Regions from separate parts of the Geobacter sp. genome, predicted to be linked through region 2. Evidence: riboswitches for the same ligand, from Rfam matches in the RefSeq annotation. Region 2 holds a riboswitch; each other region holds the start of a gene.

Region 1 (3,268 bases), on a different contig from region 2:
CGGCATGTGGAACTGATGGAACGGGGGGGTGAAAACTTTCTCGTAACAAAGACTCCCCTCTGCGTCCTTCGCCTGAACCGTTCCCTGACGGAACTCGTCAGGCGCGGGATGGAGGGTCCCCTGTCCGCCGCGACCGCCGCCGAGGCCGACGTCCTCGAGCACCTGGCGGCAAAGGGCTTCATGGAGCGGCTCCGGAATGCACCGGAACAACCGTCGGCGCTTCCCACCGTCAGTGTAGTCATCCCCGTCAAGGACCGGGCGGAGGAGCTCAAACGCTGCCTTGCTTCACTCGCCACCCTCACCTATCCCCGGGAGAAGCTCCAGATAATTGTGGTGGACGACGGGAGCAGCGACGACTCTGCAGAGGTGGCGCGGCAGGCCGGAGCCCGGGTGGTCTCGTCGGGGGGTACGGGCCGGGGACCGGCGGCGGCCCGCAATGTGGGGGCGGCGGCCGCCCGGGGTGATATCCTCGCCTTCATCGATTCCGACTGCACCGCCTCCAGGGAGTGGCTCGCGGAGCTGATTCCGGCCTTCGACGATCATCGGACGGCGGCCGTGGGGGGACTGGTGGACGGCATGTGCACCGAATCGACCGTGGACCGCTACGAGGCGGTCATGTCCAGCCTCTCCCTCGGCTCCCGGGAGCGCACGGGAAGCGGCGGAGACGACACCTTCTACCTGCCGAGCTGCAACCTCCTGGTTCGCCGCCTCACGTTCCGCAGCGTGGACGGCTTCGACGACACCATGCACGTGGGCGAAGACGTGGACCTGACCTGGCGTCTGCGGGACGAGGGGTGGACCATCGCCTACCTGCCGGCGGGAAGGGTCCTGCACGAGCACCGGAGCACGCTTCGCTCGTTCATGTCCCGCCGCTTCGATTACGGCACCTCCGAGGGGATGCTCCAGATCCTCCATCCCCACCGCCGCAAGCGGATGGTCGTTCCGCCGCTCCTGGCCCTGCTCCTTGCCCTCTGCGTCATGGCTCCGTTCACCGGGGGGTGGACACTCCTCATGGCCGCGGGGGTCCTGGCGGTGGACGCAACGGTCGTGCGGGTGCGGTTCGCCCGCCGGAAGCTGCCCGTCGGGCTTCCTGCCCTGGTGTCCGGCCGGCTGCGAGCCCTGGGGAGCCTCGTCTACTATCTCAGCTACCACCTGATTCGCTACTACGCCATCCCCCTCCTGGCCCTCTCCCTGTTCTTCCCGCTCTTCGGCCTGGTGGCCATCGGTGTTCTGGGGTGCGCGGCAAAGGTGGATCACGGGATCAAGAAGCCGCGGCTGTCATTCATTCGCTTCACCGGCATCTACCTGTTGGAGCAGGTCGCCTACGGGGCCGGGGTCTTCTGGGGATGCCTGAGCAGACGGTGTTTCGCTTCCTACCGGGTGGTGATTCTCCGGCAGATGGAAGCGGCCGGCTAGAAAAGATACATAGTACACTTTCTCCGAGCCTGCCTTCCTGCGGGGATGATGGTTGTCCCATGGTGTCAGGCCACTGGGTTTTGCCGGAAACGGCAAAGCCTCCCTTTGGAAAGGAGAATTATCGTGGCTGAAGACCACACAATCCAGGAAAAGGGAAAGGAGTAAACGCATGGACAAGATTGCTCGGATCAACATGGGAGCAGCGGGTGGCCCCACGGTAACAGTGGAAGGGCTCGGCGAGTATGCCGGGCTCGGCGGGCGGGCGATGACATCGCTGGTCGTTGCCAAGGAAGTGCACCCCCTCTGCCATCCGCTGGGGGCAGAGAACAAGCTGGTGATCGCTCCCGGCATGCTGAGCGGCACCACCGGCTCCATGACCGGCCGGCTGTCGGTGGGGTGCAAGAGCCCCCTCACCGGCACCATCAAGGAGTCCAACGCCGGGGGCCAGGCCGCCCAGGTGCTGGCGCGGCTCGGCTACGCCGCGGTCATCCTCGAAGGGAAGCCCGAGGGTGACGACCTCTACAAGATCCTCATCAACAAGGACGGCATCCAGGTCATCGTCGACAACAGCCTGAAGGAGCTGGACAACTACCCTGTCATCGAGAAACTGCGGAAGGAGTATGGGGACAAGGTCGCCTACATGTCCATCGGCACCGCCGGTGAGAGAAAGCTCCTGGCGGCTTCCATCGCCTGCACCGACCCTGAGCTCCGTCCGACCCGCCACTGCGGCCGCGGCGGCGTTGGGGCGGTCATGGGCGCCAAGCGGGTCAAGGCGATCATCCTTGACGACGCGGGGATGAAGATGCGCCCGCCGAAGGATCCCGAGAAGTACCGGGACGCCAACCGGAAGTTCGTGGAGGGGCTGCGCAAGCACCCGGTCACCGGCGAGGGGCTCCCGGCCTACGGCACCAACGTGCTGACCAACGTCCTCAACGAGGCGGGGGGCTACCCCACTTACAACTTCAAAACAGGGCAATACGCCGGCGCCGCCAACATCAGCGGCGAGGCCCAGGCGGAACTGGAAGTGAAGCGGGGCGGTACCGCCACCCACGGCTGCCACCGGGGCTGCGTAATTCAGTGTTCCGGCATCTATAACGACAAGGACGGCCACTACCTCACCAAGCAGCCTGAATACGAGACGGTCTGGTCCCATGGCGGGCACTGCGGCATCGACGACCTGGACACCATCGCCCGCCTCGACTTCATGGACGACAATATCGGCGTCGACACCATCGAGATGGGGGTCACCATCGGGGTGGCCATGGATGCGGGAGTCATTCAGTTCGGTGACCGCGAGGGGGCCATCCGGCTCATGGAGGAGGTCGGCAAGGGGACACCGCTGGGGCGCATCCTCGGCAGCGGCGCCGCCGTAACCGGCAAGGTGTTCGGCGTGGAGCGGGTGCCGGTGGTCAAGGACCAGGCGCTCCCCGCCTACGACCCCCGCCCCATCCAGGGGATCGGCGTCACCTATGCCACGAGCACCCAGGGTGCCGATCACACCGCGGGCTACGCCATTGCCACCAACATCCTCAAGGTGGGCGGCGACGTGGATCCGTTAAAGACCGAGGGGCAGATCGAGCTGTCGCGCAATCTGCAGATCGCCACCGCCGCCATCGACTCCACCGGCATGTGCCTCTTCATCGCCTTTGCCATCATGGACCAGCCGGAGACCTTCCAGGCGCTCCTCGACATGCTCGGCTCGTTCCACGGCATCACCATGACCGGCGATGACGTGGTAGCCCTCGGCAAAAAAGTCCTCTCAGCCGAGCGGGACTTCAACACCCGGGCCGGCTTCAGCAAGCAGCACGATCGGCTGCCGCGCTTCTTCTACACCGAGCCGGTCGCACCCCAC
Region 2 (3,268 bases):
ACGACCCGCTCGATCTCATCCTGGGAGGTGCAGAGCATCCTCCCCCCCTGTTCCCGCAGATCCCGCGGCGTCGTGAACGGCAGACGGGCAAAGGCCGCCAGACTCTCCACGCCGTTTTCATCCACACCGGTAAAAAGGTCGCGGTAAAAGGGGCTCTCCTGTCGGGCATAGGAGACCACTTCCCGCAGTTTTCGCAGCTGGTATTCCCCGAGGAGCTCAGGGGTCAGTGTCCCGTCGTCGTGGGGGAGCAGGCGCTTTTGAATCCATCCTTCCAGCGGCGTCTTTTTCATGGGAGCGGCTCCTGTCGCCGGCGGTACAGAGTCTCGGCTGTTGCGCTCGTGGCGGTTTCCACCAGTTCCCGGATCTTCTCCAGCGCCGCCAAGAGCAAATCGAAGCAGGCTCGCTTGTCGGGGCTTGACGCCAGGATATCCTCGCATCGCGTTCCCCCGTATGAAGCGGTTGCCCGCGCGGTAAACCACTCCACAAGCTCGATGAGGAGCCCGGGAAGACGGGCGTCAGGCTGTTCCTCGGCTGAGTCGCCTCCCAGGCAGAGCGACAACGCACATGCCCCGCCGGTGAGCACGCCGCAGGTTCCACCGGAGTAGCCGGTTCCAAAACAGAGAGCCGCCATTGACCTGACAAGATCCGCGTTGTCCCGCCCAAGTTCGCGGAGCATGAGTTTCACCATGATCTGGCTGCAGCAATAGCCTCTCTGCTTGAGAAGCAGAATTTCCATATGGGGGCCGTCAAACTGTATGGTAGGGGGCATCGCTATTTGTCCTCGAGCATCCTCTCGGCCAGGGCCATTTTGCCAACTGCGACCTCCTCGCTGACCAACACCCGCTGACAGGATGGACAGGCCGGAAGATCAGCAACAAAGTTCTCGTCCAGGTACGCCATCTTGACGGCCTCCAATTCCAACGCGAGGCCACACTTTCCGCAGAGCCAGCCAATCTCTTCAGGCTTCTTTTTGGATGGCATATTGAAGCCTTCAAGGATCTTCATCCGGTGGGAATAGGCGCTGTAGATCCGATACCTATCTTTTTCCCGCCCATACTCGACCCAGTACGTAACCTTGGATGGTGTGAAGCAGGCCAGCCTGTGGTCCGTCTCTTTCTGCGCATGAAAGAGCCCCTCCCGTTCCGCAAACGACAAGACCTGGCGGATGTCCTCTTCCCGGATACCCCTCTCTTCCATCATCTCCCGCACCCCGGGCTCCAACTGTATCGGCATGGTGTCAATCCGGTTCATGGTCAGCACCTTATCTCCCCATCCGTATTTTGCTCATCAACTGAAAAAAGGGGCCTTCCTGGATGGAAAGGCCCCTTGACGGTCCCGGAAATAATCCGAACCGTCAGGTCTCCTTTGCAAAATGGAAGGCTACACCGTTTCCAGCGAAGCCCAATGGCCGGATGCCTTGAGGAAAATCCTTTTAGGCGGCTCGGCTCGGAGATGAAAATTATGGTATGCCGTTATGAAGACTGTCGTAGCCTGGGAGTATTCTGTTCGGCAGTCTCCCTCTCATCGCTTCGAAGTTTGTAGTAGTCCTCCGGTGTGTTGATGTTGACGAAGGAGTTAAACTCCTGGTCAAAGAGAGCTACCTCTGAAGCTTCAACCTCCCGCACCATCAGCAGCGGCAGGAGCGAAAGTACGCGCTGTTCTCCGTTCTGCAGAAGCTCTTCCAGCACCGGAATGCACCCTTTGCCATAAATGGCGTGGATTGGTTCAAAACCGCCGTCACTCTTGGGAATGACCACATCCACACCCTGGTACTGTTCGGCAAGGTGGCGGATCAGATCGCCATTCAACTGCGGCATATCGCAGGCGACCGTGAAGATGGCCGGTTCACTGCACTGGCTGAGCGCTCCATGGATGCCGGCAAGCACACCCTTTCCCGGATAGATGTCAGGCACCTTCCGGCAGGGGAGGAACTGGTAAAGCTCCGGTCTGTTGGTAACGACGATCACTTCCTCGAAGAGCTCGGACATTTTCCGGTAGATTCCCTCGATTAACCGGCCGCCACGGTGGAGGAGGAGTGCCTTGTTGTTTCCCATCCTGCTTGACGCACCACCAGCCAGGATGACCCCCGTCATCCCCTTTATTTTCCCACCGTGCTCGGAGATGTCCAACCGGTCCCGATGAGAAAAAATTTCGAATCTTTCTGCCCGCACATAGCCGATCAGGGTAATCCCCGCCTCCGTCGCCATCTTCACCGCCGTTTCCGTCGGCGACGTGCGGGAGGCGACCAACCCGATCCCGAGAAGTGCCGCCTTGGCCACCAGTTCGGTGGAGATCCGCCCTGAGGTGACGAGCATCATGCCGGTCAGATCAATCCCTTTCAGGAGTGCTTCGCCGGCGATGCGATCGATGGTGTTGTGTCGCCCCAGGTCCTCGGCAAAGAGACAGAGTGAGCCGTCGCCCACCGCGGCGGAATGGATGCCGCCATGGCTGCGGTAGCCCTCCGCTTTCTGGGCCATTGCGTCCATCATGGCAAAGACATCGCGGGGGGCGAAACGCCTGGACAAGGTGACATTTCCCTTCCGTGCCATTGCCTGGGGGATGGTAAAGGAAATGCCGGTGCCGCATCCGGACGTCAGCACCGGCTTCAGAGTTTCCGGAAGCTCCCCCTTGATCTGAACCCGGGCGATACCGAAATCGTTGCAGACGGAGAGCATGTCGAAATCCTCCACCCGCTCCACCAATCCCTGGAGGCGGAGAAAGCCCGCCACCAGGAATCGCAGGTCATGGGGAGAGGCGATGAGGGTCGCCATCTCCCTGCCATTGACATTCAGAAGCAGGGGGACTTCTGCGACTACTTCCTTCTCCCCTGCCGACAGTCTGCCCTTGTCATACCTGTAGACAACGTTCATGGCTCACCTCTGAAAGCGATTTACCGTTGATACACCAGTGCGGTTAAATTCAGGCAGCGGCCGAGGCCCTGCGCACCGAACACATGAGGGATTTCACGTCCGGATACCCCAGGATCTTCTCCCGACAGTCGGTATCGGTGAGCAGGTTAGCATTGGCATCCCCCGACCAGCCATGGGGGACGAACACGCATCCCTCCGCTACACGCTCATCCAGAGCCAGCTTCATTTTTATCTGGCCACGATTGGTTTCTATGACGATGTCATCACCGTCGGCCAAGCCGAACTGCTTGCCTGTCGCCAGCCCCATTTCGGCAATCGGCCCCGGGGATTCAGCTTTGAGGGTATCGACACCGCGGAACTGGCTGTGAACGTAATAGTAGTTACGGTGGCCGGTGGAG
Region 3 (3,268 bases), on a different contig from region 2:
GAACGGTGTTATTGCTCTTCGACCCGTCGGCCTGACCGAACATGTATTCACCCTGGAGCGACAGGCCATGCCACTTGAAGGCTGCATCGAAGCCCGCGGTATGGAAGTCAACAGATTCTTTCACATTATTGATTCGTTGTGCTGCTGTCGTTATGACCCCTGAGGAGTTGCCCATTCCGAACCAGCCCGGCGCGGAAAGCGGGTCGGAGCTGCTTATGGTTTTGGCGAAGTTTACGTTGTTGGATTCCAGGCCACTCGTGCCGCTACCTGTGGTGCCGCTGAGGGTATTGAAATAATAGTTGGCGCCGATGGAAAGAAGCGGTTTTTCGCTGTTCTCCAGATCGGCCTCGGAATACGCCATCTCTCCAAGAGGGTTGAGCGCAAGACGTACGTTGAAGGCGTTGTCGCTGGTCGACCGGAAAGTATTCTGGCCCACACCGCCATATCCTCCGAGGCTATAGGCGAAGAGACCTTTGGCGACCTTGCCGTGTATTTCGATTCCCGTGTCGTATCCGGGCGCAAACGCCGTCGTTACCGGGGAACTGTCCACGAACTGGTTGTTGGCGGTGGACGTGATCCACTGCCGGCCGAACTGGACCTTGTTCTGCCCGAACCGGAACTGCACCTCGTCCATAAGGCGATAATTGAGCCAGACCGACTCGAGCAGCCCCCCATTTTTTGTCGTGCCGCTGCTGATATTGATGAAGTTCATGTCCAGCTTGTAGGTCACGTCCTTGGTAAAGGCATAGCCCCCCAGCAGAAGCTTGGCCCTTTTTATCTCGAACCTGCTGGTGTTCTGTGCGCTGCCTGAGCTGCTATCGTTGTCGTTATCCTTGTCCAGATAACTATACCGGGTCTGGATCTGACCACCGATGTTAAGTTGAAATTTCTCATCCGGCGAGGTCAGGCTGATACCGTTGCCGACCTTGAAGTTCACCGGCTTGCTCTTCGTCACCTCCTTGTAGTCCTCCTCGGTGATCACCCCCTTTTCCTTCAAAACATCCTCAAGGGTCTTGGCTTCCACTCCCTGAGCCGCCATCGCGCCGGTGAAAAGAAGTGCTGCTGCAATGGTCCTTCCGTCCATGATTGCCTCCTTCAGATTGAATTGCAACGGGGCATGCCCCATGATGACCGATTTCAAATTGTTAGTGCCAGTTCCTATTCCGCGAGGCGTTCCCGTTTGCAGACGGTGGTCATTTTCTTCAAGCGGGCAATGCCGTGGCGGCAGGCGGCAAAGGCGTCCTCGCTGTTGGGGGAGCTGGCGGCCACCAGCGAGATGATATCGCCGACGTGCAGGCACCCCTCCCTTCGGACCAGGAGTACATCCTCCAGCTTCCACTTCAGAAGGAGCTCGGCGACGATGGCGTCAAGCTCTTCCTCGGCACCTTCCTCGAACCGGTATTCGATGGAGTCCGTCGGTGCGCCTGATCCGCCGTCCTTCTTCACCACGGCGTAGTGCAGGACAACCGAACCGGCGGTCTTGTTCGAGATGAGCCCGTATGTCGTTGACGGGTCGATGGGGGTATCGGTGATGACGACCATGAAATGGCTCCTCGTCCTGTCGGCGGATACAACGAAAAAGGCCCCCTTCCTGAATGGAAAGAGGCCCTGGGACGCATGGCAACCGGGGATCTCCTTTTCAAAAGGGAGGCGCCGCCGTTTCCAGCGGAACCCGTTGGCCGGGCGCCGTGAGGTCTGGACCTGGTAGGCGCTGCGGCTCGGAGAGGGTGTCGAATTTTCAGTAATCTCGCATGCAACAGGCCGACCTGTCAACTTTTTCCTTATGGCGGAGCGGGTCTCCGCTACTCTCCGACCGCCGCCAGGGGGGGCTCGATCCGCACTTCCTCGAACTCCATGTCGAGGAGGTTCACGAAGAGCATCCGCTGACGCAGGGATTCTCCCTCGCCGAGGAGGACCTTGCAGGTCTCGGCCACCTGGAGGCTGGCCACTACGGCAGGGGTGAAGGAAGGGTTGCCGAGCCGCGTTTCAACCCCTTTCGGCTCTGCCCATCGGCCGAAGATGTAGGGCGAGATGTCTTCGCCGGGGAGTTGGGTGGCCACCTGTCCGTACCAGCCGCCAATGGCGCCATGCACCACAGGGATTGCCATCTCCCGGCATAGTTCCACCAGTTCCAGCCGGGTGGTTATGCTGTCCAGCCCGTCCACCACGGCATCGGCCCCTTCAAGCATCTTCCGGCCGTTGGTCGCTGAAAATGCGTCCTGGATTGGCGTGATGGTCACGGCCGGATTGATCTCTCTGACCCGTGCTGCCGCCACCGCCACCTTCGGTGCCCCCAGGTGGGCGGGGGAGGAGAGTATCTGGCGGTTCAGGTTGTGCTCCTCGAAGATGTCGGGGTCAACGACCACCAGATGTCCAACACCCAGCCGGGCCAGTTCCTCTATGATATACCCCCCGAGACCGCCGCTCCCGATGACCACGACTCTGCTCCGGAAGAGACGCAGCTGCATGCCGACGGTGATGGTCTGGCGATTGCGCTGGTAGCGGGCGGGCATCAGCCCCAGTTGGAGGATGGTTTCCTCCGCCTCCCCGATGGTGAGGTCGTACCGCTCTGCCGCGTCAGTCTGAACCGCCCAGGGAATGACGTCTCCCAGGGCGTGCCTCTGCAGGAACATGCGCAATTCCATAACGCTATCCTCCGCCCACGAGCGGGAACAGGGACAGGGTGTCACCGTCCAACAGCCGGTGATCCAGCGTGGCGTGCCGGCTGTTGACCAGCACAATCCCGACTTCCTTTTCCGGGATTTTCAACTCACTGGCGATGTTTGCGGGGGTGGCCCCCGGGTCGTACCTTTTCGTTACCGCGGCAAAGCGCCCTACCCGGAACATGGCGAACAGTTTTACGGTGATCTCCATTGCATTTCCCCCGACGGCCAGGCGGCCTGATGTGCTCGGCGGGCGCGGACACTGATGGTGCCCGCGCCCGTATTTCATATGTATTCCGCTTTGCGAAGCATCGGCTAGAAGTTCCAGAATTCGTCAATCTCCGCGTCGCTGAAATCCCAGACGGCGTTGTGGGGCGCCACCGGTTCGGTCTTGAAAAACTCGGGGAGGCGGTCATGCTCCTTGGTGAACCCTGCCTCGATGTTGAACTGCCGCTCGACCTTCAGAATATGCTTGCCCAGGTTCGTTACGTCATCGCCGGTCAGGCTGATGCCGAAACGGGCGTTGATCATGTCGATGAGGGCCGGCAGGCACTCGGGGATGTCCAGGGCCGGGAAGGCGACGAAGATGCACATGCCGGTGGAAT

What was found. Region 2 has a riboswitch for molybdenum cofactor ahead of RCH91_RS15320 (DVU_1557 family redox protein). Riboswitches for the same ligand answer to the same signal wherever they lie in the genome.
Region 1: another riboswitch for molybdenum cofactor. It lies ahead of RCH91_RS20190 (aldehyde ferredoxin oxidoreductase C-terminal domain-containing protein); the one in region 2 lies ahead of RCH91_RS15320 (DVU_1557 family redox protein).
Region 3: another riboswitch for molybdenum cofactor. It lies ahead of RCH91_RS04195 (molybdenum cofactor biosynthesis protein MoaE); the one in region 2 lies ahead of RCH91_RS15320 (DVU_1557 family redox protein).

The regions. Positions count from the first base shown of each region.
Region 1 is NZ_JAUQXO010000087.1:11,268-14,535, forward strand. It holds gene mftF (mycofactocin biosynthesis glycosyltransferase MftF) at 1-1,416, shown strand, start outside; molybdenum cofactor riboswitch at 1,426-1,548, shown strand; gene RCH91_RS20190 (aldehyde ferredoxin oxidoreductase C-terminal domain-containing protein) at 1,586-3,268, shown strand, end outside.
Region 2 is NZ_JAUQXO010000065.1:32,108-35,375, reverse strand. It holds gene RCH91_RS15330 (DVU_1553 family AMP-dependent CoA ligase) at 1-290, opposite strand, end outside; gene RCH91_RS15325 (DVU_1555 family C-GCAxxG-C-C protein) at 287-769, opposite strand; gene RCH91_RS15320 (DVU_1557 family redox protein) at 772-1,251, opposite strand; molybdenum cofactor riboswitch at 1,345-1,464, opposite strand; gene fdhD (formate dehydrogenase accessory sulfurtransferase FdhD) at 1,473-2,870, opposite strand; gene RCH91_RS15310 (molybdopterin-dependent oxidoreductase) at 2,920-3,268, opposite strand, start outside.
Region 3 is NZ_JAUQXO010000019.1:10,517-13,784, reverse strand. It holds gene RCH91_RS04200 (porin) at 1-1,084, opposite strand, end outside; gene RCH91_RS04195 (molybdenum cofactor biosynthesis protein MoaE) at 1,159-1,542, opposite strand; molybdenum cofactor riboswitch at 1,618-1,736, opposite strand; gene RCH91_RS04190 (HesA/MoeB/ThiF family protein) at 1,803-2,645, opposite strand; gene RCH91_RS04185 (MoaD/ThiS family protein) at 2,650-2,874, opposite strand; gene RCH91_RS04180 (aldehyde ferredoxin oxidoreductase family protein) at 2,979-3,268, opposite strand, start outside.